DNA from 3 places in the Novosphingobium sp. PP1Y genome. Region 2 is predicted to be linked to each of the others. Evidence: riboswitches for the same ligand, from Rfam matches in the RefSeq annotation. Region 2 holds a riboswitch; each other region holds the start of a gene.
What was found. Region 2 has a riboswitch for cobalamin ahead of PP1Y_RS19170 (DUF1636 domain-containing protein). Riboswitches for the same ligand answer to the same signal wherever they lie in the genome.

Region 1: linked by a shared signal. The riboswitch ahead of PP1Y_RS14795 (TonB-dependent siderophore receptor) and the one ahead of PP1Y_RS19170 (DUF1636 domain-containing protein) in region 2 are both predicted to bind cobalamin.
Region 3: linked by a shared signal. The riboswitch ahead of cobW (cobalamin biosynthesis protein CobW) and the one ahead of PP1Y_RS19170 (DUF1636 domain-containing protein) in region 2 are both predicted to bind cobalamin.

Annotation. Positions count from the first base shown of each region.
Region 1 is NC_015580.1:1,822,900-1,833,041, forward strand. Features, by position in the region: gene PP1Y_RS14770 (2-oxoglutarate dehydrogenase E1 component) at 1-2,064, opposite strand, end outside; gene sucD (succinate--CoA ligase subunit alpha) at 2,249-3,139, opposite strand; gene mdh (malate dehydrogenase) at 3,261-4,223, opposite strand; gene PP1Y_RS14785 (hypothetical protein) at 4,704-5,084, opposite strand; gene PP1Y_RS14790 (cell wall hydrolase) at 5,222-6,379, opposite strand; cobalamin riboswitch at 6,641-6,838, shown strand; gene PP1Y_RS14795 (TonB-dependent siderophore receptor) at 6,932-8,848, shown strand; gene PP1Y_RS14800 (ABC transporter substrate-binding protein) at 8,845-9,795, shown strand; gene PP1Y_RS14805 (iron ABC transporter permease) at 9,792-10,142, shown strand, end outside.
Region 2 is NC_015580.1:2,782,502-2,792,643, forward strand. Features, by position in the region: gene cobS (adenosylcobinamide-GDP ribazoletransferase) at 1-38, opposite strand, end outside; gene PP1Y_RS19160 (histidine phosphatase family protein) at 38-613, opposite strand; gene cobT (nicotinate-nucleotide--dimethylbenzimidazole phosphoribosyltransferase) at 610-1,626, opposite strand; gene PP1Y_RS19170 (DUF1636 domain-containing protein) at 1,623-2,030, opposite strand; cobalamin riboswitch at 2,208-2,403, opposite strand; cobalamin riboswitch at 2,463-2,672, shown strand; gene cobO (cob(I)yrinic acid a,c-diamide adenosyltransferase) at 2,838-3,455, shown strand; gene ggt (gamma-glutamyltransferase) at 3,614-5,398, shown strand; gene PP1Y_RS25855 (M23 family metallopeptidase) at 5,508-6,305, shown strand; gene PP1Y_RS19195 (prepilin peptidase) at 6,319-6,789, opposite strand; gene PP1Y_RS19200 (tetratricopeptide repeat protein) at 6,812-7,657, opposite strand; gene PP1Y_RS19205 (type II secretion system F family protein) at 7,659-8,630, opposite strand; gene PP1Y_RS19210 (type II secretion system F family protein) at 8,632-9,633, opposite strand; gene PP1Y_RS19215 (CpaF family protein) at 9,630-10,142, opposite strand, start outside.
Region 3 is NC_015580.1:2,096,620-2,106,761, forward strand. Features, by position in the region: gene PP1Y_RS16065 (HoxN/HupN/NixA family nickel/cobalt transporter) at 36-1,082, shown strand; cobalamin riboswitch at 1,158-1,396, shown strand; gene cobW (cobalamin biosynthesis protein CobW) at 1,580-2,617, shown strand; gene cobN (cobaltochelatase subunit CobN) at 2,625-5,903, shown strand; gene PP1Y_RS16080 (precorrin-3B synthase) at 5,900-7,015, shown strand; gene PP1Y_RS16085 (precorrin-8X methylmutase) at 7,015-7,644, shown strand; gene cobI (precorrin-2 C(20)-methyltransferase) at 7,641-8,378, shown strand; gene cobJ (precorrin-3B C(17)-methyltransferase) at 8,375-9,169, shown strand; gene PP1Y_RS16100 (cobalt-precorrin-6A reductase) at 9,133-9,894, opposite strand; gene PP1Y_RS16105 (bifunctional cobalt-precorrin-7 (C(5))-methyltransferase/cobalt-precorrin-6B (C(15))-methyltransferase) at 9,893-10,142, shown strand, end outside.

The DNA.
Region 1 (10,142 bases), 960 kb from region 2:
GCCGAACTGCGCTTCCCACAGGACCAGTGTCTTCGGATCGGCGCTGGCATAGCCGTACTCGAAGCCGAGCACGCCGTATTCCGAAAGCGTCGAGTTCAGAACCTCGAAGGTGCCGTGGGGCAGGGTTTCGAGCGGCGTGTACTTGCGCTCGGTCTTCTGGTCGACCCAGACGGCGTGGCGCTGCGAGAACGTCCCGCGTTCGCAGTCCTGGCCGGACAGGCGCACGCCGTAGCCTTCGGAGACGAGGCTGCCGAAAGCGAGCGCTTCGGCGGTGGCCCAGTCGAAGCCCTCGCCGGTCTTGAACATCTCGTCCTTCGCCTGGATGACGCGGGCGAGGGTCTTGTGGATGGTCAGGTCGTCGGGGACCGTGGTGAGGGTACGGCCGAGGCTGTCGAACAGCTTGCCCTCGATGCCGGTATGCACGTTGCGGCGCGCGGTTTCCGGATCGACCGGCTTGTTGAAGCCGCTCCAGCGCCCGCCGAACCAGTCGGCATGGTTGGCCTTGTAGGTCTTGGCCGCCTCGAATTCCTCTTCGAGGTGGTTGTTGAAGCCTTCCACCGTCTCGGCAAGGAAGGCGTCGTCGATCACGCCTTCGGCCTTCAGGCGCTCGGCGTAGATCGTGCTGACCGAGGGGTGCTTCTTGATCTGCGCATACATCAGCGGCTGCGTGAAGCTGGGCTCGTCGCCTTCGTTATGGCCGAAGCGGCGGTAGCACCACATGTCGATCACGATGTCGCGGCCGAAGGTCTGGCGATAGTCGATCGCCAGCTTGCAGGCGAAGGTAACCGCGGCCGGATCGTCGCCGTTGACGTGCAGGATCGGCGCCTGGACACCCTTGGCGACGTCGGTCGGGTAGGGCGAGTTGCGCGCGAAGTTCGGCGTCGTGGTGAAGCCGATCTGGTTGTTGATGACGAAGTGGATGCAGCCGCCGGTGTTGTAGCCGGCAACGCCCGAAAGGCCGAAGCATTCCCACACCACGCCCTGGCCGGCGAAGGCTGCGTCGCCGTGGATCAGCACCGGCAGGACCTGCTTGTGCTTGGCGCCGGGACCCACGTCGTCGCCGATGTCGTCATGGAAAACCTGGTAGGCGCGGACCTTGCCGAGCACGACCGGATCGACCGTTTCGAGGTGCGAGGGGTTGGGCATCAGGCTCATGTGGACCTTGATGCCGTCGAACTCGCGGTCGGTGGAAGTGCCCAGGTGGTACTTCACGTCGCCCGAACCGCCGACGTCCTCGGGGTTGGCGGTGCCGCCGGAGAATTCGTGGAAGATGACCTTGTAGGGCTTGGCCATCACGTTGGCGAGAACGTTGAGGCGGCCGCGGTGGGCCATGCCGTAGACGATCTCCTTGACGCCCTGGGCGCCGCCGTACTTGATCACCGACTCCAGCGCCGGGATCATCGATTCACCGCCGTCGAGGCCGAAGCGCTTGGTGCCGACGTACTTCTTGCCGAGAAACTTCTCGTACTGCTCGCCGCGCACGACGGCCTGAAGGATCGCCTTCTTGCCCTCGGGGGTGAACTCGATTTCCTTGTCGGCGCCTTCCATCCGCTCCTGGAGGAAACGGCGTTCCTCGACATCGGCGATGTGCATGTATTCGAGGCCGACCTTGCCGCAGTAGTTGGCGCGCAGGATCTGCACCAGTTCGCGCACCGTGGTCCACTCGAGGCCGAGGTTGCCGCCGACGAACACCGGCCGGTCGAGCGCGTCGCCGGTGAAGCCATGGTATTCGGGGGTGAGGTCCTGCGGCAGCTTGCGCTGGTTGAGGCCGAGCGGGTCGAGGTCCGCCGCCAGGTGACCGCGCACGCGATAGGTGCGGATCAGCATCATGGCGCGGATCGCGTCGGCGGCAGCCTGGTCGAGGCTGGCCTGATCGACCTTCTTGCCGCCCTTGGCAGCGGCCTTTTCGATCTGGACCTTGAGGGCCGTGGGATCGAGACCCTGGGTGAGGTCGTCCTCGAACTCGGCCCCTACGCGCGGCCAGTTGCTGCGCTGCCAGCTCGGTCCGGGCTGGGGCTCGTCCATGCCGAGGTCCGGAGTGAAATCGAGATTTTCGTTGCCCATCGGAATCACCTTACCTCGTCGGATTAACAGCCCGACGTTACCGAGCAATCAATTGGAAGCCGGCTGGTTCCCGGGGAGGAAAACCTGGCTGGCCGTTTATGCAGTTATGGTTCTGCCTGTACTTGGCGACCCGGCGCATGGTCCGGCGGGGCGGCCCCGCCGGACACATGCACCGACCTGATCGTCAGGCGAATTCCTTGAGGGCTTCCACAAGGGTTTCACCGAGCAGCGAGGGGCTGGCCGCAACGCGGATGCCAGCTTCTTCCATGGCTGCGATCTTGTCTTCGGCGCCGCCCTGGCCGCCCGAGACGATGGCACCGGCGTGGCCCATGCGGCGTCCCGGAGGGGCGGTGCGGCCCGCGATGAAGCCGGCCATCGGCTTCTTGCGGCCGCGCTTGGCCTCGTCCTTGAGGAACTGCGCGGCTTCTTCTTCGGCCGAGCCGCCGATTTCGCCGATCATGATGATCGACTTGGTCTCGTCGTCGGCGAGGAAGAGTTCGAGCACGTCGATGAAGTTGGTGCCGTTGACCGGGTCGCCGCCGATGCCGACAGCAGTGGTCTGGCCGAGGCCCGCATTGGTGGTCTGGAACACGGCTTCGTAGGTCAGCGTACCCGAGCGCGAGACCACGCCGACCGAACCCTTCGAGAAGATGTTGGCGGGCATGATGCCGATCTTGCATTCACCGGGGGTGAGCAGGCCGGGGCAGTTGGGGCCGATGAGGCGCGACTTCGAACCGGTCAGGGCGCGCTTGACGCGAACCATGTCGAGAACCGGAACGCCCTCGGTGATGGCGACGATCAGTTCGATTTCGGCATCGATGGCTTCGAGGATTGCGTCGGCACAGCCCGAGGGCGGAACGTAGACGCACGAGGCATTGGCGCCGGTCACGGCCTTGGCTTCGGCAACCGTGTCGAACTGGGGCAGGCCGAGGTGTTCGGTGCCGCCCTTGCCGGGGGTGACGCCGGCAACCATCTGCGTGCCGTAGTCGAGCGCGGCCTGGGTGTGGAAGCTGCCGGTCTTGCCGGTCATCCCCTGGGTGATGACCTTGGTATTCTTGTCGACGAGAATGGACATGGATTTTTTCCTGTTCCTGATCGTGGAAGCAGCCTGATTGGCTGGGGAGGTTCCAAGAAACTATTTGCGCCGTGCGATACTGGCGAGATTGTCAGGCCCGCATCGCACGACGGCTATTTCCTCAGGCCAGCGAGCCGTCGATGCCCTTGCAGGCTACCAGCAGTTCCTTGACCGCGTCGATCGAGACCTGCAGACCTGCCTTGGCCTTCTCGTCGAGCGAGATCTCGATGACTTCCTCGACGCCGTCCTTGCCGATCTTCACCGGCACGCCGACGTAGAGACCGTCGACGCCGTACTGGCCTTCGAGGTAGGCGGCGCAGGGCAGGATGCGCTTCTGGTCGCCGAGGTAGGATTCAGCCATGGCAATGGCGGAAGCGGCCGGAGCGTAGAAGGCCGAGCCGGTCTTGAGCAGGCCGACGATCTCGCCGCCGCCGTTGGCCGTGCGCTTGACGATCTCGTCGATGCGCTCCTGGGTCGACTTGCCCATCTTGATGAGGTCGGGAACGGGGATGCCCTTGACGGTCGAGTACTCGACGACAGGGACCATGGTGTCGCCGTGGCCGCCCAGCACGAAGCTGGTGACGTCGCGCACCGAAACGCCGAATTCCCAGGCGAGGAAGGTCGAGAAGCGCGCCGAGTCCAGCACGCCGGCCATGCCGACGACCTTGCTGTGGGGCAGGCCGGAGAATTCGCGCAGCGCCCAGACCATCGCGTCGAGCGGGTTGGTGATGCAGATCACGAAAGCGTCGGGAGCGTACTGCTTGATGCCTTCGCCGACCGACTTCATCACCTTGAGGTTGATGCCCAGCAGGTCGTCGCGGCTCATGCCCGGCTTGCGGGGAACGCCAGCGGTGACGATGATGACGTCGGCGCCGGCGATGTCGGCGTAGTCATTGGTGCCGGTGATGGCGGCGTCGAAGCCTTCGACGGGACCGCACTGCGACAGGTCGAGAGCCTTGCCCTGGGGGATGCCTTCGGCGATGTCGAACAGGACGATGTCGCCCAGTTCCTTCTGCGCAGCGAGGTGCGCGAGGGTGCCGCCGATGTTGCCGGCGCCGATAAGGGCAATCTTCTTACGAGCCATGATGCGTGCTTGTCCTTCCCAATGGCGGGACCTCGGACGTGAAAGGCGGCCTGCTTTGTCCCGCATAAGGCAGGTGCCGTCAGTTGCGAAGCGGGCCCTACGCCCCTCGCACCGACATTGCAACCGCGAAACGACGCGGGCAGGGCGCAAGCGGGCACTTTTAATTGATAATAGTTCGCAATTGCAATAGTGGCGATAAAACAGGACCGCCAGGCGCGGATTTTCAACGATTTGGCAAGGTTTGCGTAAGTCTTGCGCGGCGCGGGACATGTCTCTCACCGAAGCCAGGGCATTGCAAGAGGCTCGGGGCGAATCGCCGGAAGGGCAAGATGCGCGGACTTGAGGGGCTTGCGCGCCGTCGCGATTCGGAGCGGCTGCGCTCACCCCACACGCACCGCTCGTCCCGAGCCTGTCGAAGGATGGGCCTCGCGCGCGGCATTACCTGCGAAGATGGGGCGCGGCCGTCTCGCCGCCGCAGGATCAGCCGTGGCGGGCGATCTTGCGCGCCAGGGCGTCGGCCATGCGGCGGTCCAGCTGGCGGCAGATCGAGATCCACCAGCGGCACGCTTCCTCGTCGCTCGCGGCCTTGGCGGCTTCCGCGTTCTCGCGCGCATGGGCAGCGGCCGAGAGGCCGTGGCGAGCGAAGTGGCGCAGGGCCTCGGTCAGCATCCGCTGGTCGTTCGCCGCCTGCATCGGCAGGTGCATCTGTTCCGAATAGGCAGCGATGGCGCGGCGGGCGGAGCCGCCGAGAATGGGCCTGCAGCCATTGTCGTTGACTGCGCCCAGGGGGGCGGAGGGGCACAGGGCACGCACAATCGCTGGACTTTTTCCGCCATAGGCAGCGGAGAAGCGGATCGTCATGTCAGGCGGGCCCTTTGTGTCGTTGTTCTGATCGGCACCCTTATGGCGATGATGCTCTAAGTGTTTGTAATGGCCTATGGTTGCCGAATTCTTGCCATGGCCCCACGGTGCCCCGAAAGGAGACAGATCGCGCCGGGTCAGGTGCCCGGCTGGGCGATCCAGCGGCCGCTATTGGCGTATTGCGGCTTGATGTCGCCGGTTTCGGGCAGCTTCTGCGCCCGGTAGAGTGCTTCGCCGCCGCGTTCGCGAATGGCGCTGGAATAGATCGGCGCGGGCGCGGTCTTGGCGGCGGCTGTCTCGATCGGGCTTGCCGCGGCAGTCGGCGCTGCCCCTTGTGCATCGAACCGGCGCTGGATCGCCACCGGATCGAGCGTGTCTGCCGCCGCCATGGTGGGCGAAGCGGTGTCGCGGGGGTGCGGCGCGGCTGCCGGTTCGCCGCCCAGGTAGGCGAAGCGGAAGGCGCCCGGGCGGCCCGCCGCGCCATGGAAGCTGTAGAAGCGATGCGCCCCGATGGTGCCGAGGTAATCGAGGCTCGCAGCCCAGTAGGGATGGACCTGCACGGTGTGGTAATGCGTCGCCAGGCCGACCGGGGCATAGACGTAGCCCGACAGCGCGGCGCGGGCGACCTGCATCGCCCGGTCCCAGAAATAGCGCGAAGGTTTGCGTGCGAGCGAGCCGTCGCAGGTGAACGAGAACTGGCAGCCGGTGGAGCGTTCCGATCCTTCGTAGACCACGCCGCACACGGTATTGGGATAGGCCGGGTGGGCCACCCGGTTGAGCACGACCTGCGCAACCGCACGCTGGCCGGCTTCGGCCTCGCTTGCGGCTTCATAGTATATGGCGGCGGTCATGCACTGCAGCGCGCGGGTGCGGTCGATGCCGCTGGCATCGATGGTGAGCGGGCGGGCAGGGGCGCGGGCTTCAGGGGGCGGTGCGGCCGCGTCCCCGGCGTCGGAATGGATGCCTTCGCCCACCTTCAGGGGCGCGGCTTCCTGTTCGAGGTAATAGAAGGCGGAGCCGGGAAAGCTCGATCCGGCGCGCTCGAAGGGCATCGGCTCGGGGGTCTGCGCCTCGGCCGTGGCAGCGGCGATGGTGAAGCGGTCCCAGTGTCCCGGTGAGGCGAAGGCGGGCAGGGCGATGGCGGCAAGGCCTGCAGCAGCCACGCTCCAGCGCCGCTGCAGATGGGCGCGGTGCGCATGCCGGTTCCTGCGCCCGCGCTCGAACCGGGCCGCGAAGTCGCGTGGGCGCGCCTCGCTTTCGCCGATCAGGGCCATCAGGGCAGGTGGCTCGGTCACTCGGTTCCTTTCGCTCGCCTTGTCAAAGTGCGCACCGTCAAAGTGCGCACCGTCAATGTGCGCCACTTCAACGTGCGCCCCGTCAACGTGGCTCGTCGGCGCATCCTGCGCCTAACCCGCCTATCGATCCGGCGCATCCGCTCCGTGGTCGCCGTCCCGAAGCGACACACCGCCGCCTTGTAGCCTTAACCGGTAAACAAACCGGTTGCGCGGGCAGGTACTTGCGTGGCCGTGCTTGCAAAGCCTGCAACACCGCAGTATCCGCCCGGCCACGTCACGGGTTGTCCGGCTTGCCGGACCTAAGAGGGAAGCCGGTTCGATTCCGGCGCTGTCCCCGCAACTGTGACCGGGGAGTTCCGTCCCGATTGGCCACTGGTGTCTTGTCACAAGGATGCCGGGAAGGTGGGGCGGCGCTATGATCCGGGAGCCAGGAGACCTGCCAGTGATGGTCGTTCCGCGCCGGGCGGGTTGGACCGGAATGCAGCGAGTCATGCGCCGTGAAGGCGCGGCCTCAGCCACGAGCGACGCTTCGTTCAGGTTGGAGGTTTGTACGTGAAGTATCTGTATCTGCTCGGCACCGCGCTTGCCGTGTCCACACCCGCTCTTGTTTCCCCCGCTCTTGCCGATGAGGCCGATGTCGCGCCGTTCGTTCCGCTGGGCGACGCGATCACGGTGATCGCGACCGGCAGCGCGCTGCGCGTCGATCAGGCGGGGCAGCCCGTCAGCGTCGTCGGCAGCGAGGAGATCGATTCCATCCAGGGGCCGGACGTCGCCCGCGTGCTGGAGCGCCTGCCGGGCGTGACCTTCAGCCGTAACGGCAGCATCGGCGGGACGACGAGCCTGTTCGTGCGCGGCGCCAATTCCCAGCAGCTTCTGGTGCTGGTCGACGGCCTGCGCGTTGCGGACATTGCCGCGCCCAGCGGTGGGTTCGATTTCGGCAACCTGATGACCGGGCCGGTCGGCAGGGTCGAACTGCTGCGCGGCTCGAACTCGGTCGTCTGGGGATCGGAAGCCATCGGCGGCGTGCTGGCGATCACCAGCCGCGACGTCAACGGCGTCGAGGGCTCGGCAGAGTATGGCGCGCGCGACAGCTTCGACGGGCAGGTTTCGGCCGGGCTTTCCGGCGAGACTTACGGCGTCAACCTCAACGGCGGTTACATGCGCACCGATGGCATCAGCCAGGCGGCGTCCGGTACCGAGGCCGACGGCTTCAGGCAGTGGCGGGCCGGTGGCCGTGCCCACGTCGATCTGGTGCCGGGCCTTACCGCCAGCGTGGTGGGCCGCTTTACCGATGGCACGCTCGACCTCGATGGCTATCCGGCGCCCGATTACACTTTCGCCGATACGCCCGAGTACCAGAAGACCCGCGAGCTGGGCGGCCGCGCGGGACTGACGTGGACCGGCGATGCGCTCACGCTCGATGCAGGCTATCAGGTTTCGGACACCCGCCGCCGTTACTACGACCCGACGATCTCGGACCAGTTCAATTCCGAAACGCAGGGCCGCAGCGAAAGGGCGGAGCTGAGTGGCTCCTACGACGCCACCGATGCCGTCCGGCTCGACTTCGGGGGCGCCCATGAATGGTCGCACATCAAGTCCGACGATTTCCTCTACGGCTCGCGCATTCGCGCCGACGCGGAACTGACGAGCGTGCACGGCCTGCTCGGCTACTACGGCAATCTGTTCAGCCTGGCCGCGGGCGTGCGCTACGACGACCACTCCAATTTCGGCGACAAGTGGACCTTCGGTGCCAACGGCAGCGTCACCGTGGCGGCGGGCTGGCGCATCCGCGCCTCCTACGGCGAAGGCTTCAAGGTGCCCACGCTCTATCAGCTGTTCTCCGAATACGGCAATCCCGAGCTGATGCCCGAGCGCAGCCGCAGCTACGATGCCGGGATCGAGTATGGCGACCGCAACGGCCCGCTGCACTTCGCGGTCACCGGCTTTCGCCGCGACAGCCGCAACCTGATCGACTACGTCTCGTGCTTCGGATCGAGCGATGCGCTTTGCGGGGATGGCCGCTACGGTTTCTATGCCAATGTCGGGAAGGCCCGCGCAACCGGCGCCGAGATCGAGTTGGGCGCCCGGGTTTCCGAGCGACTGCGTGCCAGCGCGGTCTATACTTACGTCAAGTCGGTGAACCGCACGGCCGGCGATCTCAACCGGGGCAACGACCTTGCCCGCCGTCCGCGCAATGCACTCACCGTCTCGGCCGACTGGGACGCGCCGCTTGAAGGGCTGACGCTGGGCGGCGATATCCGCATGGTGTCCGACAGCTACAACGACAATTACAATCTGACCCCGCTGGACGGTTACGTGACCGCGACCTTGCGGGCGAGCTACACGATAGCGCAGCGCTACGAAGTCTTCGCGCGCATCGAGAACCTGACCGATGCCGATTACACGACGGTCTCGGGCTACGGCACGCCGGGCCGCTCGGCCTATGCCGGGGTTCGGGTGAAGATGTGACCCTGTCGCTTCCCCCGCAGTCCGGGAGGACCGGAGGGAAGCATCTGGCGCGGGCCCTGGTCCGCGCCGGGGTCCTTGCGCTGGCATGGACCTGCATATCGGGTTGCGGGGGCGGCCATACCGGGGCCGCCCCGCTTGCCGCGCCGGGCGATCCGGCCCACCCGACCATCGTCTCGCTCAATCCCTGCACCGATGCGATCCTGGCAGAAGTGACCGGGCCGGGCCAGTTGCTGGCGATCTCGGGCTACAGCCACGATGCCCAGTCCACTTCGATGGACCTTGCCAAGGCGCGCGGTTACCGCGCGGTCTCGGGCACGGTGGAGGAAGTCGCCGCCATCGGCCCGAAAGTGGTTGTCGCCAGCAGTTTCCTGCCGCCCGCCACGGCCAGCGCGCTCGACGAGCTGGGCTTCAAGGTGGTGAAAATGCCGATTGCGCCGGACCTTGAGGCTGCGCGCGGCCAGATCCGGGAACTTGCGGGCCTCACCGGCCATCCCGAACTGGGCAAGCGCCTGATCGGCCGGATCGACGAGGCGCTGGCCCGCGCCGCGCCGCCCCGGGGCGCTACGCCCGTACCGGCGCTGGTCTGGGAATCGGCAGGGCTGGTCGCAGGTGACGACACCCTGATCGTTGACATGATGAAGCACACCGGCTTTACGAACGCGGCCAGTGCACGCGGGCTTTCGCAGGCCGATTTCCTGCCGCTCGAGAAAGTACTGGCCGATCCGCCGCGCGTCGTCTTCGCAGTTGGCAATCCGCTGGCCGAAGAGGACCGCATGCTGCATCACCCCGCTCTCGCGAGCCTGAGCCGCATGAAGCGTTTTCCGCTCGATCGTTCGATCCTCTGGTGCGGCGGCCCGACGATCCCGCGCGCCATCGACGCGCTCGGGCGCGCCCGGCGCGAACTGGACCGGCAGGACGCGGCGATCCGGACGGCACGGGTGCGATGAACCCGCGCCTCATCCTCCTGCTGCTGGCCGGCCTGCTGGTGGCCGTGCCGCTCTCACTGCTCGCCGGACGCGTGTGGATCGATCCCTTTTCGCCGACGGCGCACAATGCTTCGATCATCCTCGTCCAGCTGCGTCTGCCGCGCGCGGTGCTGGCGCTGGTGGTGGGCGCGGGGCTGGGCGCTGCCGGAGCCGCGATGCAGGGCTTCCTGCGCAATCCGCTGGCCGACCCGGGTCTCTTCGGCATTGCACCCGGCGCAGCGCTGGGCGCGGTGCTCAGCTTCTGGACCGGCTATGCCGCCTCGCCGTGGCTGCTGCCGGTCTTCGCGCTTGCCGGGGCCTGCGGAGCG
Region 2 (10,142 bases):
CGCGTGGTGAACTGCATGGCGAGAACGAAGCGGCGGATCATGGCGCGGTCGTCTCAAGCGATATGATCTGCCCAGCACTCTTGCTTCCCGGCCATACCCGCAGGCTGAGCAACGCGCCGTATGGCAGGTCGAATGCCCAGACGCCGCGATGATCGAGCCCGGTGAGGCAGGAGACCGCAGCACGGATCGAGCCGCCATGGGCCACCACGAGGCAATTATCGCGGATATCCGCCAGTGCTTCTCCCACGCGAGAGACGAGAGCCGACCATGTCTCGCCTTGCGGCGGAGGATAGGCATCCGGATCGTCCCAGAACCGGGCAAGCGCGTCACCGTGCACTTGCTGCGGAGGCTGTCCGTCCCACGCACCGAAATCAAGTTCACGCCAGCGCGGGTCGATTTGTGCTGCGAGACCGCGCTGCGCCGATATCTCCCGAGCCGGAAGCCATGAGCGGGCAAGGTCCGAACAGCGAACCTGCTTGCAGGCAACAGCGCGAGCACGTTCAAGGCAGGCGGTAATGCCGCAAGCCAGCGGCGGCTCGTCGAGGTGGCCGAGCATCAGGCCGGGTCGCTGCGGAGCTCCGTGCCGCATGAGGTGCAGCATGAAGCTCGTCATACAACGCCTGCGACCCTGGCTTCGGCGAATGTCGCCATGCCGTTGTGCGCAGCAATTGCCGAGCGCACAAGCTGCGCCGCCACCGCTGCACCGGTGCCCTCGCCCAGCCGCATCCCCAGTTGCAGCAGGGGGGCAAGGCCAAGCCAGTCCAGCAACCTGGCATGGGCTGCTTCCATGGAGCAGTGAGCGGCAAGGCAGTGCGCTGCGAAACGCGGCTGATCGACCACCAGCGGCGCTATGGAGGCGCAGACGATGAACCCGTCGAGCAGCACCGGAATGCGCTTGATCCGGGCAGCAAGAATGGCCCCGGCCATTGCAGCAATCTCGCGCCCTCCCAATCGGCGCAAGGTTTCGAAAGCATCGGTGCAGCGGGCACCGTGAAAGGACAGGGCCTGTGCGACGACGGACTGTTTGTAGGCGATACCGTCCCTGTCGAGACCCGTTCCGGCACCGACCCACTCGGCAGCTTTGCCATTGCAGGCCTGCGCACACAGAGCGGCTGCGGGTGTGGTGTTTCCTATCCCCATTTCGCCCACGAAAAGCAGGTCCAACCCCTCTTCGACGACCGCAGCCCCCGTATTGAGCGCGGCCAGGCAATCTTCCTCGCTCATGGCAGGCTGTTCGACGAAGTCCGCCGTCGGACGGTCCAGCTCGATCGGCACGATGACCAGTTCTGCACCGCAAGCGCCGGCCAGGGCATTGATAGCCGCCCCGCCCGCCGCGAAGTTGGCGACCATCTGCGCGGTCACTTCGGGCGGATAGGCACTGACCGCCCTTGCGGCGACACCGTGGTTGCCGGCGAAGATCGCCGCACGGATGCGCTCCAGCACCGGTCGTTCCCTCCCCTGCCACGAGGCCATGAAAATCGCGATGTCTTCCAGTCGACCGAGCGAGCCCAGCGGCTTGGTCAAGGCGTCCTGGCGCAACTGTGCGGCGGCCTGCGCGACCTTGTTGGCCTCGGGCAGATCCAGGAGCGCTGCGGCAAAGGCTTCGCGGCTTTCGAACCGGATCATGTGCACAAGAAGCCTTCTGGCGGGGTGCGGGTGATGAAGTGCCCCTTCACGCCCTGCGGCCAGTTGCGATAGGGGACGACGCCCTCTTCGCTTTCGGCATGTTGCGCAGCATAGCTGAGAATCGCGTGCGCGGCCTCACGGTCAGGGGCGAAGTCTCCCAAGACATATCCCATCTTGCCGGGCGCCCGGATATGCACGGTGCAGAAACGCTTGCAGGCGAACAGGCACGGCATTTCCTGAACGCTAACGGCGGCCAGCGCTGGATCGCCTGCCTGCACCTCGCGCATCACGGAGGCCAACCGCGCACCGCCGCGCTCGCCGTGTTCGTCCTCACGTTCGGTTTCGGAATGGCGACAGGTCGAGCAGACCACAACCGAGGCGTTTGCGTCGACTGCACGCAGCATCAGCGTAACGCTCCCGAGCGCGGACGACAAAATGACATCAAGAGCATGGCGGCGCTCCCTCCTTGCAAACGGCTCCAGCCCCACCGGAATCCCAACCGGCGAGACGATGACTGTCGTTGCGCGAGGGGTGACCCCGCCATAACGGGGCCCTCGAACACCCGGTGCGCCCTGCCCGGATGAAGAACGACTGCGGCAGGCAGGTCTCCTGGCTCACGGGTCAGCGCCGCTCCGGCCGCCTTCTCAGGACCGGCTTTGGGTCCCAATGGCGAAATGGCCGGATGGCTCGCCGCTTACAGTTGCAGGGGCAGCCCGGGACTTGCACCCGAATTCCCTTTTGATCCCCTTGCGGGGAACCTGTCGCAGCCCGGCAAGTATCGCGCAGTCGTGCCCTTCGCAAGCGCAATATGCTTGCAGGCAGACTTGCCCTGGCCTATCCGCGGGGCCGTAACGGGTGCCCGCAAGGGCTTAATCGGGAAGTCCGGGCAGCGACGTCTTCGCTGCATCTGCGGCACTGCTCCCGCAACTGTGACCGGTGAGCGCATCGCCACTATGCCATTGAACGGGCACACCCTGTTCGAGAAGGCGGCGAAAGGCGCGGCGATCCGGAAAGTCAGGAAACCGGCCCGCTACCGTCGTTCCTTCGCGCGGGCGGGATGAACCGGGCGGACGAGGGCCTCGCATCCTGCGGGCAATCCCTTGGCAAACGACAATCGTGCGTGCGTCGAAGAGGAAACCCGAGTGAATGCCAAACTTGCCGGACTCTCCTTCGCCCCGCCGCATGCCACCCCCGAGAGAGGCCAAACCGCTATGACCGATACCGAAAATCTCGCCGAAGAAGACCGCCGCCACAAGGAACGGACCCGCAAGCTCAAGTCCGTAGTCGATGCGCGCATTGCTGCAGCCAGGATCGACAAGGGGCTGGTGCTCGTTCTTACAGGAAACGGCAAGGGCAAGTCCTCCAGCGCCTTCGGCATGGTGGCTCGCACGCTGGGCTACGGGCGCACGGCGGCGGTATTCCAGTTCATCAAGAGCAAGGTCGACGTGGGCGAACGCGCTTTCCTTTCCGTGCAGCCGGGCGTCACCTGGGAGAACTGCGGCGAGGGCTTCACCTGGGAAACCCAGAACCGCCAGCGCGACATTGCCGCTGCGCAGGCCGGGTGGACCAAGGCAAAGGCCGCGCTGGCCGATCCTGAGATCTCGCTCGTCGTGCTCGATGAACTGACGTACCTCATCAATTACGGCTACCTCACGCTGGAAGAAGTCCTTCCTGCGATCAGGAACCGGCCGGAGATGCAGCACGTGGTAATCACCGGGCGCGCGGCCCATGCCGAATTCATCGAACTGGCCGACACGGTGAGCAGGATCGGTGACGAGAAGCACGCTTTCCGCAATGGCATCAAGGCGCAGCCGGGGATCGACCTCTAGCCAACGGCAGCGCACTGCAAGCAGAAATGTCCTCGCCGCAAGGCCCTATACCTGCCGGACGGAACTGTTAGGTTCCGTCCCGGCGATCGCGCGAGTCCCTGACTGAAGGGGCCATCGCCGCGACAAGATCGATTGAAGCTACCCCGCGGAGAACCCTATTGCGCCGCCTTTTCCTGTCCGTCGGCCTTGCCGCACTGACACTGACGACCATTTCCCAGGCCAGCGTTTCCCAGGCCAGCGTTTCCCAGGCCAGCGTTTCCCAGGCCAGTCCGCCCCCTGCAGCAACCGTCGAGCAGACCGCACGGGCCGAAGTACCGGAGCGGGAACAGGCCGGGTTTGCAAAGCATGCAATGGTCGCGGCGGCCAATCCCCTCGCTGTGAAGGCAGGGGTGGACGTGCTGCGCAAGGGCGGCTCGGCGGTCGACGCCGCAGTGGCGATCCAGGCGGTCCTCGGCCTTGTCGAACCGCAGAGTTCGGGGATCGGCGGCGGCGCCTTCATGGTCTACTACGACGCGAAGAGCCGCAAGGCGACATACTACGACGGGCGCGAAACCGCGCCTGCCGGCGCGACCGACCGCCTATTCCTCGACGATGAGGGCAACCGACTGCCTTTCTTCGATGCGGTTCTTGGCGGCATTTCAACCGGCGTGCCCGGGGCCGTGGCCATGCTCGACATGGCCCATCACGATCACGGCAAGCTCGCCTGGGCGGACCTGCTGAAGCCGGCCCGCAATCTTGCCGAAGACGGCTTCATCGTCAGCCCCCGCCTTGCCGGCATGATCCGGATGGAGCGCGCACCGCAATCCTCCGCGCCCGATGCCGTCGCGTATTTCTCCAAGCCGGACGGCACCCGCTATGCCGCGGGGGACCGCTTGCGCAATCCGGCCTACGCCCGCACCTTGCAGCGGATCGCCAGATTCGGAGCCTCCGGCCTGCTGACCGGCCCTGTTGCCGCTGACATCGTCAGGCGCGTGAGCGAGGGACCGCGCCCGAGCACGATGACGCTGGCCGACCTCGCCGCCTATCGCCCGCGCTCCGGCCCGGCGCTTTGCGAACCCTACCGCGTCTACATGGTCTGCACGCCGCAGGCACCGTCCGGCGGCCCGGGACTGCTCATGGCGCTGGGCATTCTCGACCATACCGATATCGGCAAGCGCAATGCCAAGGATGAAAAGGCCTGGTTCGAGTTCGCGCAGGCAAGCCGGCTGGCCTATGCCGACCGCGACCGCTACGTCGGCGATCCGGCCTTCGTCGAAGTTCCGATCAAGGGCCTGCTCGATCCGGACTACCTGGCAGCGCGCGCCGAACTGATCGGGGAACGCGCAGGCCCGGTCAGCTTCGGCCATCCGAAGGGCGCATCTGCTGTCGGCCCCGACGCTACGGCCGAGCCTGGCGGGACAAGCCACTTCATCGTCGTCGATGGCGAGGGCAATGTCGTCTCGATGACGACCACGGTGGAGAGCATCTTCGGTTCCGGACGAATGGTCGACGGGTTCTTCCTCAACAACCAGCTTACCGATTTCTCGTTCTCGCCCACCGATAAAGACGGAGCGCCAGCAGCGAATGCCCCCGCCCCCGGCAAGCGACCGCGCTCGAGCATGGCACCGGCCATCGTCCTGACGAAGGACGGCCGCTTTCATGCCGCTGCCGGATCGCCCGGCGGGACTTCGATCCAGGCCTATAATCTCAAGGCGCTGGTAGCGATGCTGGACTGGCACATGTCTCCGCAGGACGCAGTGGCGCTGCCCAACCTTGTCGCCAAGGGCGATACCTTCCGCGCCGATCCGTTCCCCGAACCGATCATGACCGGCCTTGCTGCACGCGGCATGCCGCTCTCGACCTCTCGCAGCGAGGAGTCGGGAATTCAGGCGATCGTAGTCCAGAACGGCGGCTATGAAGGCGGAGCCGATCCAAGGCGCGAGGGCATGGCGCGGGGCTTTTGAGGCAAGTCTTCATACCTCCAAATCCCCGCGTTCCAGTTCGAGACGCAGCGTCAATTTGAATTAACAGTCCGGCACTTTTCCTTTAGTTTACGGCTACGGGGGAAGTGCCATGATCCTTGAATGCCAGAGCAAGAAGACGATCCGCCCAGCGATGCTCGGCGCGGTCGCTCTGGTCATGGCCCAAGCCGCACCGGCAATGGCCGGTGAGGACGGCGTCAATCGCATGGCCGTGGTCGACACCGGGACCGCGGGAAGTTGCCTGACCGCCGGAGCCATCGTCAGCGACCGCGCCGCCTGCGTCACTTCGCCCCACCCTGCCCCGTTCGCCGCTGCGCAAGCTCCGCCTGCACGCATCACCGTCGGCCGCGCCGTCGATCTCAGCGGGCAGGAACCGGTTCGCTATCTTTCGTCTTCCGCTTCGCTCGATCAGAGCCGATCGGTCATCATGTCCTCCAGCGGACGATTCCGGGACACGGTACGCCTGCTGACGCCGCCACCGGGCACTGGATCGGGCGGTGCGCCCGAAGGAATGCCCCTGCGCTCAAGCAGGCTGTCGAGCGGCTTCGGCCTGCGCATGCATCCCCTGCTCAACCAGGTGCGCATGCATACCGGCGTCGACCTTGCTGCGGCCATGGGTGAACCGGTCCATGCCACTTCGGCGGGTGTCATCATGTCGGCAGGATGGCAGGGCGGCTACGGTCTAGCGGTTCGCATCAACCATGGCAAAGGGGTGGAGACGCTCTATGGCCACCTCTCCCGCCTGAACGTCAGCCCGGGCCAAGCGATCAAACCGGGCGACGTCATCGGTTTCGTCGGCTCGACCGGCCGGTCTACCGGACCCCACCTGCACTACGAAGTGCGCAAGGACGGGCGTCCGATCGATCCTTCTTCCAGCTTGCACAAGTAACCCCGTCTCCGCCTCAGAATGCGGAAGCTGCGGTGATGAGCGCGCCTGCAGCTATGGCGATGCCATATGGCAGCTTGTCGAAATTGTCGTCCGAGCCGCGCCCGCCGATCGGCTTGCGCATGATCCGGCGCACGGTGAACCAGACGAGGAAGAGGACAAGCCCTGCGATCGAAACCGAGAGAAGCAGGCGCGATGCCTGCGACCACGCGAACCAGCCGGCGCAACCGGCATAGAACTTGGCATCCCCGCCACCGATCATGCCGAAGCGGAACAGGACCATGCCTACCACCAGCGCAACCGCCAGATGCAGGCCGTGGCTACCCACGCCGCCCAATCCGGCTTCATAAGCGGCAAGGGCAAGGCCAGTGGCAGCCGTCAACAGGCAAAGCCAGTTCGGGATGCGCCGCTGTACTGTGTCGGACCAGCTCGCATAGAAACAGGCGGGAACCAGCACCACCAGTTCCGCCCAGAAAATGACATTCATCTAATCGGTTACCCTGCGAGCGTCAGCGCGAAGTCGGAAAATCGATCCGCACGAGCGGCTTGAAACCGGCCCTATCGGCCCTGGCGGTCTTCGGCGGATCTGCGTCGGTTGCCCCGCCAGAAGCGTCCGCCTTGCCCCCCTCAGCCTTGTCCTTAGCGTTATCCTGCTTGCGGCCATCATCGGAGAACTCGATGCGCACCGCCGGCCTGAACGTGTCGAGCTTGCCCCCGCGCACGCCCACGACCGGCAAGGAACCGCGTCCCGCCTGGCTCTCGGGCTGGACCGAGCGGATCATAACTTCGCCGCGCGAAATGCGCTGGAGCGTAGCCCCGCTTGTCGAGGGTGCCGTCTGCCGTGCAGGCTCTTCGGCTGCGGCGACCTCAGGCCTCGCTTCCTGCGACTGGATGTCGTGCGCCCCCGTCAACGTGCGAGCAGCGACTTGCGCGGCAAAGTCCGCTTCGTGCCTTTCGGCCAACAGGGTCGAGCGCATCAGGCGCGCCATGTTGGCCTGGTACATCGCATTCTTCGGCTCGACGGCAAGCGCTTCGGAAAAGAAGCGGTGCGCCTGCTCGAACTGGCCTAGCCGCACATAGGCGACGCCCATGCCGTTGGCTGCGGGACCGATCTGGTCGCCAGTTGCAAGCGCTTTCTGGAACTGCTCGATAGCCTGGCCCGTCCGGCCTGCGGCCAGATGCGCGCGTCCCTCGGCCACTGCCGCGGCAGCACTGTCGGCATCTGCGGTGCGCACCTGAACTTCCGGCTTGGCTTCGTGGCGAAGTCCGAAGAATTCGAGCGCCCGCCCGCAACCGCTCAGCGACATCGCCATCAGTACGACGCAAGCGATGCGCGTTCCTGTCTTGCTCAACATGTCAGCCCCCTGTCATTGTCGGAAGGAGAATTCGCACGACCCGGATGGCCGCAGGCAGCATCAGCGTGCCGATCATCGTCGGCAGCATGCAGGCCACCAATGGAATGGAAATCAGGACCGGAATGCGGTGCGCCTTTTCTTCTGCGCGCATCCGGCGCTTCTCGCGCATTTCCGAGGCGTAGACGCGAAGCGTGGTCGCTATGCTCGTCCCCAGCTTGTCTGACTGGATCAGCAAGGTCGCGAAAGACGCGATTTCGTCGATCCGCGCCATGGAAGCCATGTTGCGCAGCGCGGACTCGCGCGTGGCACCGGCGCGCAGTTGCAGAGTCGTGGTCACCAGCAAACGCGAAACCAGCGGGTGCGAAGTCACCATCTCACGCCCGACACGATCGAACGCTGCCTCAAGTCCCAACCCGGCCTCGACGCAAACGAGCATCAAATCAAGTGCATCGGGAAATCCGTTCAGCACGTCCCGCCGACGCGCGGCCGCACGTGCGCGCACATAAATGTTTGGAACGTAGAGGCCCATGACGGCACAGAACGTGCCGATGATATAGAGCTTCATGTAGCTGACGTCACTGCCAGAGAGCAGCAGTGCACCGATCAGCGCGGTCGGCAGAACGATCACCAGGACCAGTCGCACCAGAGTATAGACACGTCCCGCGGCGGGAGATTCGAAGCCGGCCGCCTGCATCTGCTCGGTCAACGCATCGGACTTGGTGTCGCTGAGATTGAGCCCTGCCCTTTCGATCCGAGCCACCAGCCGCGACCAGGCATCTTCGCTCGATCGGCGCAAACTGGATGCCGAATGCGAACTTACGCTTTGCCGACCGATCACTTCCAGCTTCGTGCGAACCCGGGCCCGCTTCGAGGTAGCGAGCATGACGGCGAGTGTCATACCAACCACCAGGGCGAAGATCAGGAGCAACAGGAAGTTGCGGATCAGAGCGTTGTTGGCGACAAACTCAACCATATTACACCTTCAGGTCCGTCAGGCGCCGAATGGCATACACGCCTACGCAGTAAAGCACGAAAAGCGCGGGGAAGCCGACGACGAAGATAGAGTCCTGGGCAACATCGAGGTAGAATTTCGGGTTGACCAGGAACATGCTGAGCAAGGTGAAGACGGGCAGGACGGTTAGCATCCAGCCTGTCATGCGCCCTTCCGAACTCAGCGCACGTACCTTGAGGTAAAGCGTTGCACGCTCACGGATGACCTTCGAGAGATTGTCGAGAATTTCAGCCAGATTGCCGCCCGTCTCGCTCTGCACCGAAACGCACACCACGAACATGCGGATGTCCTCAAGGTCCCAGCGCTCGGCCATGGCCGCGAAAGCATCGTTGAGCTCGGCGCCATAGGCCACTTCGTCGGACACAAGGCCGAACTCGGTGCCCACAGGATCGGACATTTCTTCAGTGATGATGCCGACTGCCGAGGCAATCGGATGTCCAGAGCGCAGCGAGCGTGAGAAGATGTCGAGAGCCACCGGGAACTGCTCTTCCATTCTCTTGCGGCGCTTTTCCGCCTTGCGGCTGATCAACATGATCGGGAGCGCAATCGTCGCACCGAGGCAAAGAACCAGGGCAAGCTGGACAACGCCCAGCGTAATCGTGATGCGAAGGACGAAGAGAACAAGCAGCAGCAGACACAGCGAGGCGATAAAGGCAATGACCATGCGCAGCAGGATTTGCTTCGCCTCAGTCCGCATCGCCGCCATCATGACCATGCGAATGAAATTGACATACTTGCGCTCGAACCAACCGGCATCCGGAGAAAGGTGCGGGGGGGCATTCTTCAGCAGGTTATAGGCCACCGCCTCGCGCGATAGCCCCGCCCGCAGCATTCGCAGACGTTCGTTAATTCCGGACCGCTCCGATCGCCGGTCCCAGGCAAATCGCAGGAAGATCTGCGAGATCAGGAAAACCGTTATGAATGCCGCGATCAGGACGAAGAGTCTGATGAAAAGTGCAGTCATGACGCGTCGAACGCAGCAGAGTGGCGGAACAGTTCGGGATCGAGGTGGATGCCCTGCTCGGCCAATTGGCCCGCGAACTTCGGTCGAATGCCGGTAGCCTCGAAATGGCCCAGAACGTTTCCGGCGTCGTCGCGCCCGGTCATCTTGAAGCGGAAGATCTCCTGCATGGTGATCGTGTCGCCTTCCATGCCGGTGATCTCGCTGAGTGAGAGCAGCTTGCGCTTGCCGTCCGAAAGGCGTCCGATCTGGATCACGACGTTGATGGCCGCCGCGATCTGTCCGCGGATCGAACGGGCGGAAATATCGATGCCGCTCATGCCGACCATCTGCTCGATACGAGAGAGTGCATCGCGCGGTGTATTGGCGTGGATCGTCGTCATCGATCCGTCGTGGCCAGTGTTCATCGCCTGCAGCATGTCGAAGGCTTCACCGGCACGGCATTCGCCAAGGATGATGCGGTCGGGACGCATGCGCAGGGCGTTCTTGACGAGCTCGCGCTGCGTGACCTC
Region 3 (10,142 bases), 690 kb from region 2:
CCTTGTCGCAAGACGCCGGAGGACGATTTCGCATCATGGCTCAATTGCCGCATTCTGTTCGACCCAACCTGCGCCGCCGGATAGGCTGGCTTTTCGGCCCGCTCGTGGCCGCCAATATCGCCGCCTGGATCTGGGCTTTCTCGCTGTTCCACGATCAGCCGCTCATGCTCGGCACGGCCCTGCTGGCATGGGGCCTGGGGCTGCGCCATGCCGTGGACGCGGACCATATCGCGGCCATCGACAACGTGACCCGCAAGCTGATGCAGGACGGTCAGCGCCCGATCGCAGTCGGCTTCTGGTTCGCCATCGGACATTCCGGCATCGTCACCATCGCGGCCATAGCCATTGCCCTGACGACGAGCGCACTGACGCAGTTCGAAAGTCTCAAGCAGGTCGGCGGTCTCGTCGCGACCTCGATCTCGGCGATCTTCCTGTTCTCGATTGCCGCCATGAACCTGATCATCCTGCGCAACGTGTGGAAGACCTTCGCCCATGTCCGTGCCGGGGGCGCCTATGTGGAGGAAGACCTCGACATGCTGCTGGGCAATCGCGGGCTGATGGCGCGCCTTTTCCGGCCGATGTTCCGCCTCATCACCCGCAGCTGGCACATGGCTCCGCTGGGCTTCCTGTTCGGGCTGGGTTTCGACACCGCGACCGAAGTGGCCATCCTGGGCCTTTCGGCGGGGCAGGCGGCGGACGGGCTCTCCATCGGCACGATCCTCGTCCTGCCGGTGCTTTTCGCCGTGGGCATGGCGCTGATCGATACCGCCGACGGCGTCGTCATGCTCGGCGCCTATGAGTGGGCTTTCGTCAAGCCGATCCGCAAGCTCTACTACAACATCACCATCACCCTGATTTCGGCGCTTGTCGCCATCGTCATCGGCGGGATCGAAACGGTCGCCCTGATCGGCGATAAGCTGGGCCTCACCGGCGGCCTGTTCGATATTGCCGGCGAACTGGGAGAGAACTTCAACAGCCTGGGGTTCGGCATCATCGGCCTTTTCGTGCTGTGCTGGCTCGCCAGCTTCGCGATCTACCGCTGGAAGCGCTTCGACGATATCGAAGTGCGCATCTCGGCATGAGAAGCGGTCCTTAGGCGATTGGCTTGGCGGTCGATCTGTTCTAGGGCCTCGCTTCGAAGCACGGATCGATTCTGTGCTTCGAATGATCGCGCCGGTGCCCCGAAAGGGGCTTAATCGGGAATGCGGTGCGGGAAGGTCTCTCCTTCCCAAAACCGCGGCTGTCCCTGCAACTGTGAGCGGATAGCGAGATGCACACGGTTCCCTTCCTCACGCGAAGGGCCGGCCACTGGATGAAGCCGCAAGGCGATCCGGGAAGGCGTGCATCAAGCAGTGACCCGCAAGCCAGGAGACCTGCCGGCGCACCGGTCGCTCTTGCCTTGATCCAGGGGATGGTCACGGCACGGTAATTCTTCCGTCTGAGCGACGAAGCTGTGCGGCTGGGGCTGCACGAACGCGCGGTAACGGGTGCCTTTTCGCGCCCGCCCGTCGCCGCGCGTCGGTCGGATTCGCTCCCGGCAAGCCCCGCCGTTGTCGCCATGGCGCGTGGGGAATTGCCGATGCCTGACCTGTCCAAGGTCCCTGTAACGATCATCACCGGTTTTCTGGGCGCGGGTAAGACCACGCTCATCAGCCATCTCATCCGCAATGCCGGCGGTCGCCGCCTGGCGGTCGTCGTCAATGAATTCGGCACGCTGGGCGTCGATGGAGATATCCTGAAGTCGTGCGCCATCCCCGACTGCCCGGCAGAGAACGTCGTCGAACTGGCCAATGGCTGCATCTGCTGCACCGTCGCCGACGACTTCATCCCCACTGTCGAGAAGCTGCTGGCGCTCGAACCCCGGCCCGATCACATCCTGATCGAAACTTCGGGTCTCGCGCTGCCCAAGCCGCTGCTCAAGGCTTTCGACTGGCCCGCGATCCGCAGCCGCATCACTGTCGACGGGGTGCTTGCCCTTGCCGACGCTGAGGCCGTGGCCGAGGGCCGGTTCGCACCCGATCTCGCCGCACTCGAGGCGCAGCGCGCGGCCGACCCGGAAATCGATCACGAGACGCCGCTGTCCGAAGTCTTCGAGGACCAGCTCGCCTGCGCCGACATGGTGCTGCTGACCAAGGCCGACCTTGCCGGCGCCGAGGGCCTTGCCCGCGCGCGTGAAGTCATCGCCGCCGAAGCCCCGCGCCCGGTCCCGGTCATCGAACTGAGCGAGGGCGTCGTCGATCCGCGTGTGATCCTTGGCCTTGGCGCTGCTGCCGAGGACGACATTGCCGCGCGTCCCTCGCACCACGATGGCGAGGACGATCACGAGCACGAGGATTTCGACAGCGCCGTCATCGAACTGGGCGAAATCGCCGATCCCGCTGCTCTCACCGCACGCATCGAAACACTGGCGAGCGATCACCGGGTGCTGCGGGTGAAGGGCTATGTCGCGGTAGCCGGCAAGCCGATGCGCATGCTGGTGCAGGCGGTCGGCGCGCGGGTACGCAGCCACTACGACCGCCCCTGGCGCCCCGGTGAAGCGCGCCTCACGTCGCTGGTCGCCATTGCCGAGCACGATCACCTCGATCCCGCTGCGATAAGGGCCGTGCTGCAGGGCTGAGGCCGCGATGCACGTCATCTTCCGCGAGACCCACGGGATCGAGGAAGCCTCCGTTCCGCAGGATCTGGGGCAGGCTCCGGCCGATCTCGTGGTGCTGTCGTTTTCGGACAGCGACCTCGGCGCTTTCGCTGCCGGGTGGCGCAGCGCGCGCGATGCGGGGGACAGTCCGCCCTCGCTGCGCCTCGCCAATCTTGCGGCACTGACGCATCCCTTGTCGGTCGACACCTATGTCGAGCGCACGCTGGCATGTGCGAAGGCGATCCTGGTACGGATCATCGGCGGGCTTCCCTACTGGACTTACGGCCTGCAGCAGGTGGAGGCGCTGGCGCGTTCGCGCGGGATCGCGCTGGCCGTGCTGCCCGCAGACGGGCGCGAGGACGAAAGGCTCGATGCCGTCTCGACCGTTCCGGTTTCCACGCTGCGCGAACTGACCCGCCTTTGCGATATCGGCGGCGCGGTTGCGGCGCGGGCAGCTCTTTCACGGCTCGCGCAAGCGGGCGGCCTGCTGGCGGACGGCAAGACGGGTTGCGAAGTCCGGGCTATTCAGGCGCTGCCGACTGCCGGGGCCTGGCTTCCAGGTGAAGACACGGCCTGTCCGGCGGCCTTTGCCCTGACAGCATCCCGCCCGCGCGTGCTTCTCACGTTCTATCGATCCTATCTCAGCTCCGCCGATCTCGATCCTTTCGAGGCACTCCACGCGGCCTTGCGCGCACGCGGTTTCGATGTGCTGGGCCTTTACGTGCCCTCGCTGAAGGCCCCTGAAGTTCGCGGCTGGGTGGATCGCTGGGTGCGGGCGCTGCAGCCCGCGGCGGTGATCAATGCGACCGCTTTTTCCGCGCGTGACGATGAAGGCGCGACGCCGCTCGACGGCGCCGGTGTCCCGGTGTTCCAGGTCGCGCTGGCGACGAGCGGGCGGCAAGCCTGGCAGGATGCCTCGCGCGGTCTGTCGCCGGCCGATCTCGCCATGCATGTCGTGCTTCCCGAAGTCGACGGCCGCATCTTTGCAGGCGTGGCCAGCTTCAAGGAAGCCGCCGCGCGCGACGATGCCCTTGAATTTTCGCGCAGTGCCCACCGCGCCGAGCCATCGCGTATCGAAGCGATTGCCGCGCGCGTCGCGGGGTGGATCGCGCTGGGCCGGAAACCCGCGGCAGAGCGGCGCCTTGCGATGGTTCTCTCGACCTATCCGGGCAAGGGCTACCAGATGGCCCACGCCGTCGGGCTGGATGCACTGGCCTCCGCCGATGCGATCCTCGCCGATCTGGCGCAGGCCGGTTACGCGGTCGAATGCGGCCATGACCTTGTGGCGGGCCTTGGCGAAGCAACCGCCAGTTGGCCGCTCGGCGCCTATCGCGCCGCTCTGGCCCGCTTGCCTGCAGCGCTGCAGGCCGATCTGGCCGAGGCCTGGGGAGACGCCGAAAGGGACCCCGCCGTTGCCGACGGCGCCTTTCATTTTCGCGTCGTGGAGCTTGGCCATGTCCTGGTCGCCCTGCAGCCCGAGCGCGGCTGGTCTGCCGAGCGTGACGAGGATTACCACGATGTCTCGCGTTGCCCGCGTCATGGCTATGTTGCCTTCTATCTCTGGCTGCACGAGCGCCGGGTCGATGCGCTCGTCCATCTCGGCGCGCACGGAACGCTTGAGTGGCTGCCGGGTAAATCGGTGGCGCTTGGCGATGCCTGTTGGCCCGAGGCGCTGACCGGCGCCCTGCCTGTCATCTATCCATTCATCGTCAACGATCCCGGCGAGGCGGCGCAGGCCAAGCGCCGGATCGGAGCCGTCACGCTGGGACACGCACCGCCGCCGCTGGCTCCCGCGCAGCAAGGCGCAGGACTGACGCGCCTCGAAGCGCTGCTGGACGAGTTTTCCAACGCCGACGGGCTCGATCCGGCGCGGCGTGACAGGCTGCAATCGGCCATCCGCGAGGAAGCGCAGGCGCTGGGGCTGGAGGCTGAACTCGGCCTCGACGGCGCGACCTCGCTGGTCGAGGCGATCACCCGCATCGACCGCTTCGTGTGCGACGTGAAGGAGAGCCAGTTCGGCGAGGGCCTGCATGTCTACGGCCGCGGCGAGCAGGGCGAGGCGGAGCGCAGCGGACTGCTGGCCGCACTGGCCGGACGGCGCGTGGCGGCGGGGCCATCCGGTTCGCCATGGCGCGGGCGCTCCGATGTCCTGCCGACCGGGCGTAACCTCTTCGCGGTCGATCCGCGCGCGGTGCCTTCGCGCACGGCCCATGCGCAAGGCGTGGTCCTCGCCGAGGAACTGGTCCGCCGGCACCTGCAGGACCATGGCGACTATCCGCGCGGTCTGGTGGTCGACCTGTGGGGCTCGGCGACGATGCGCACGGCGGGCGAGGAGTTCGCCATGGCCCTGCACCTGCTTGGCGCAAAGCCGGTGTGGGACAATGCGTCCGAACGCGTGACCGGAGTGGAAATCCTGCCGCTGGCCATGCTCGACCGGCCCCGCATTGACGTGACGCTGCGCGTCTCGGGTCTGTTCCGCGATGCGTTTCCGGTCCTTGCCTCCCTGTTCGGGATGGCGGTGCGCGCACTGAGCGAGAGGGACGAGACGCCGGAGTGGAATCCTTTCGCCGGCAGGGCCGCAGCCCCGCGCGTCTATGGCCCGCGTCCCGGGCGCTATGGTCTCGGTCTGCGCGATACGGCCGAGACTTATACCGACGAAGCGCGCCGGGCTGCCGGTGAAGCCTGGCTTGCGGCGTCCGACCATGCGCTCGACGGGCAGGACGAGGCGCCCGATCCTGCGGGTTTGCGTGAGCGCGTCGCCGGGGCTGACGCTTTCGTGCACCTGCAGGACCTGCCCGAGACCGACCTGCTGCTTGCGGCCGACTATGCCGCGCACGAGGCGGGATTTGCCGCAGCGCAATCGGTTACCGGCGGCAAGGCGGCGCTCTACCACCTCGACATTCGCGATCCCGCCCGGCCGCATGCCCGGACCTTGAGCGAGGAGATTGCGCGTGTCGTGCGGGCAAGGGCGGCCAATCCGCGCTGGGTTGCCGGGATGATGCGCCACGGCTTTCGCGGGGCTGCCGAACTGGCCGCGACGCTCGATCACCTTGGCGCCTTCGCGCATCTCGCCGCTTCGGTGCCGCCGCAGCTGTTCGATCTCTATCACGACGCGACGCTCGGCGAGCCGGAAGTGCGGGCGTTCATGGCGCGCGAAAATCCCGAAGCGCTCGCAGCCATGGAAGCCCGCTTCGGCGCGCTTCATGCCGCTGGCCTGTGGCGGACGCGGCGCAACTCGATCCTTGCCAGCCTGGGAGGCGGGCAATGAGCGGCTTCGCGATCAGGGGCTGGTGTCCCGATGCATGGCATCCGATGGCGGCGGGAGACGGCCTGCTGGTGCGGGTGCGCCCGCGCCTCGGGCGATTGAACCGCAAGCAGGTGCTGGGCCTGTGCGATGCCGCGCTGACCTTCGGCAATGGCCTGATCGACCTGACCCGCCGCGGCAACTTCCAGCTGCGCGGGGTGAGCGAGGCTGAGTGGCCTGCGCTTATTGTACGGCTCGTCGAACTGGAACTGGTCGAGGCCGATCCCGTCCACGAGAAGAAGCGCAATCTCCTTGTCGCGCCCATCTGGCAGGAAGCCGACGATACTGCGCGGATTGCCGCTGAACTCATCGCAAGGCTCGGTGAGTTGCCGGAGTTGCCGGGCAAGGTCGGCTTCGTGATCGACGCCGGGGCGGTCCCTGTCCTGCCGGGGGAGGCGGGTGATTTCCGGATCGAGCGTGCGGCCGGCGGCAGCCTGATCCTGCGCGCGCAGGGCCGGACCGCGGGCGCGGAAGTGACCGCTGGCGCGGAAGTCGACCGCCTGATCGCCATGGCGCGCTGGTTCGCTGAAAACGGCGGGCCTGAGGCCGGTCGCATGAGCCGGTTTACAGCTGAACTTCCCGAGTGGGCGCAAGGCTCGCTGCTGCCTGCGCGGGGGTCTTGCCCCTTGCAGCCCGGCCCGACATCCACAGGTGCGGCATGGGGCGTGCCTTTCGGACAGATCTCGGCACTGGCGCTGGCCCGCCTGATCTCGGACCCGGCGGCAACGGCGCTGCGCACCACTCCCTGGCGGCTGCTCATCGTCGAAGGCGCTGCCTTTGCGCCCGTGGAGGGGCTGGTGGACGATCCGGCCGATCCGCTCCTGCGCGTCGATGCCTGCCCGGGTGCGCCGTCGTGTCCGCAGGCAAGCGTCGAGACCCGCGCGCTGGCGCGCCGCATCGCTCCGCAGGTCACCGGACGCTTGCATGTCTCTGGCTGCGCGAAGCGCTGTGCGGCGACCGGGCGGGCCGATGTGACGCTGATCGGCCGCGAGGGGCGATACGATCTTTCGGGCGAGGGGCGCGAGCGCCTCGCTCTTGGCCGGGACGAGGTCCTGGCTCTTTTCGGAGCAGGCTGATGCCGCATGACTATGAAACCGATGGCGCAGCGATCTACCGCCAGTCCTTCGCCACGATCCGGGCCGAGGCCGAGCTGACGGCCTTTTCGCCCGAAGAAGAACCCGTTGCGGTACGCATGATCCATGCCGCGGGCATGGTGGAGCTTGCCCGGCACGTCCGCTTTTCGCCGGGCTTTGCGCAAGCCGCGCGAGAGGCGCTGGCAGGCGGTGCACCGATCCTGTGCGATGCGCACATGGTCTCCGAAGGCATTACCCGGGCCCGCCTGCCTGCGGACAATCCGGTGCTGTGCACGCTGCGCGCACCCGAAGTACCCGAACTGGCGAAGGCGATGGGCAATACGCGCTCCGCCGCGGCGCTGGAATTGTGGCGGCCGCATCTTGCGGGGGCGCTGGTCGCCATCGGCAATGCACCCACGGCGCTGTTCCATCTGCTCAACATGCTTGAGGACCCGGCGTGCCCGCGCCCGGCGGCGATCGTCGGCTGCCCGGTCGGTTTCGTCGGTGCGGTGGAATCGAAAGCGGCGCTCTGGGCTGCGCCGCCGGTGCCGTGCTGCATTGTCGAGGGCCGACTGGGCGGCAGTGCGATCACCGTGGCTGCCGTCAACGCGCTTGCGAGCCGCGCCGAATGACTGGGGGCGTGACCTGCGGCACCGTCCATGGGGTCGGCCTCGGTCCCGGCGCGGTGGATCTGCTCAGCGTGCGGGCCGACCGGCTGGTGCGCTCCGCCCGCCATGTCGCCTACTTCCGCAAGGCCGGCCGACCGGGACAGGCGCGCCGCATTGCCGATGAACTGCTCCGTCCCGACGTGATCGAGATTCCGCTGGAGTACCCGGTCACCACCGAGATCCCCTTCGACGATCCGCGCTACAAGGCCTGTCTTGCCGAGTTCTACGCGCAGAGTACCGAACGGCTTCTGGCGCTCGCCCGCGAAGGTGAGGACATCGTCGTCCTGTGCGAGGGCGATCCCTTCTTCTACGGCTCGTTCATGCACCTGCATTCGCGGCTGACCGGGCATGTTCCGGTTGAGGTCGTGCCAGGGATCACCGGCATGTCGGGGGCGTGGAATGCGACCGATGTGCCGATCACATGGGGCGATGACGTCCTGACCGTCTTGACCGCGACATTGCCCGAGGCCGATCTGGAGAGGCGCATCCGCGATACCGATGCGCTGGTGGTGATGAAGATCGGGCGCAACCTGGCCAAGCTGCGCCGTGCCGTCGCCGCGGCCGGGCGCGAGCAGGATGCGTGGCTGGTCGAGCATGCGGCGATGCCGGACCAGCGCGTGACCCGCCTTGCCGAGGCGGAGAACGTGACGCCCTATTTCTCGATCCTGCTGATCCACGGTCAGGGACGCCGCCCGTGAGCGGGGCGCCGGTATTGAACGGGGCGCAGGATCGGGGCCGGGTCTGCGTCGCCGGGCTGGGGCCGGGCGACGAGGCGCTGGTGACCGGCGAGGTCACGCAGGCGCTGTCCGAGGCAACCGATGTGATCGGCTATATTCCCTACGTTGCGCGGATTGCGCCGCGCGAGGGGCTGCGGCTGCATCCTTCGGACAACCGGGTGGAACTGGACCGCGCGCGCCATGCGCTCGACCTTGCCGCGCAGGGGCGTCGCGTCGTCGTGGTGTCTTCGGGCGATCCGGGCGTCTTCGCAATGGCCTCGGCCCTGTTCGAAGCGCTGGAGGCGGGGCCTTCTGCGTGGCTCGATATCGATATCCGCGTGCTGCCCGGGATTACCGCGATGCTTGCAGCAAGCGCCCGCGCCGGAGCGCCCTTGGGGCACGATTTCTGCGCGATCAACCTTTCGGACAATCTCAAGCCCTGGGACCTGATCGAGAAGCGCCTGCGCCTCGCCGCCGAAGCGGACTTCGCGATGGCGTTCTACAACCCGCGCTCCGCGTCGCGACCTGCAGGTTTCGCACGGGCCCTGGAGGTTCTGCGCGAGGCTTGCGGGCCCGAGCGGCCGATCCTCTTCGCCCGCGCCGTCACCACGCCCGACGAGGAATTGCGCATCGTGAGCTTGCGTGAAGCGCGGCCGGAGATGGCCGACATGCGCACCGTAGTAATCGTGGGGTCGAGCCGCACCCGCATCATCGCGCGCGAGGGCGGGCCGATTCTCTATACGCCGCGTTCAGCCGTGGAAGCTGCCGCGTGATCCAGCCAGTGCAGGACCTCAAGCGGATCGTGGACCTCGCGCCGTGCGGGAATGGCGGGGCGGTCGATCATCACCACCGGCAGGCCCAGTTCGCGCGCCGCCACGAGCTTGGCCTGCGCGCCGGTTCCTCCGGCATTCTTGCACACGACGAGTTCGATGGCGTGCTCGCGCATCAGCCCGATGTCGTCGTCGACAGTGAAGGGCCCGCGATCGACGACGAGGCTGCGGCGCGGCAATGGCGGCGGGCCCTCGGGCGCATCGACGAAGCGCAGCAGGTAGTGATGCTGCGGCTGCGCGGCGAACGCGCCGACATGCATGCGGCCCAGCGCCAGCATGACCCTGCGGGCAGGCCCGGCAAGCGAGGACACAGCGGCGGCAACGTCCGCCACGTGACGCCAGCGATCGCCTTCCTGCGGTTCCCATGCCGGACGGGTGAGGGCGATGAGCGGCGTTCCGGCAAGCTGCGCGGCGGTGACGGCATTGGCGCTCATGGTTGCCGCGAAGGGGTGCGTCGCATCGATGAGGTGGGTCACCCGGTTTTCCCGCATCCAGTCGGCAAGGCCCTCGGCACCTCCGAATCCGCCGACGCGTACCGGGACCGGCTGCTTACGGGGGCTGGTAGTCCGTCCCGCGTAGCTGAGCGTCGTGTCCACGCCGGCATCGGCGAGCAGGCGGGCCAGAGCGCTTGCCTCGGTAGTGCCGCCCAGCAGGAGAACTTTCGGCATGGCTGACACTTCCTCCTTCACTGGCCCCGGTCGGTGGCTGACGATCCTCGGCATCGGCGAGGATGGGGTGGAGGGGCTTTCGGCCGCCGCGCGCGATGCACTTGCGCAGGCCGAACTGGTGATCGGCGCCCCCCGGCACCTTTCGCTGCTGCCCGCGCTTAGTTGCCGCGCCGAGGAATGGCCAGTGCCCTTTGCGCTCGGCATCGAAGGGTTGCTGGCCCATCGCGGGAAGCGCGTGGTCATGCTCG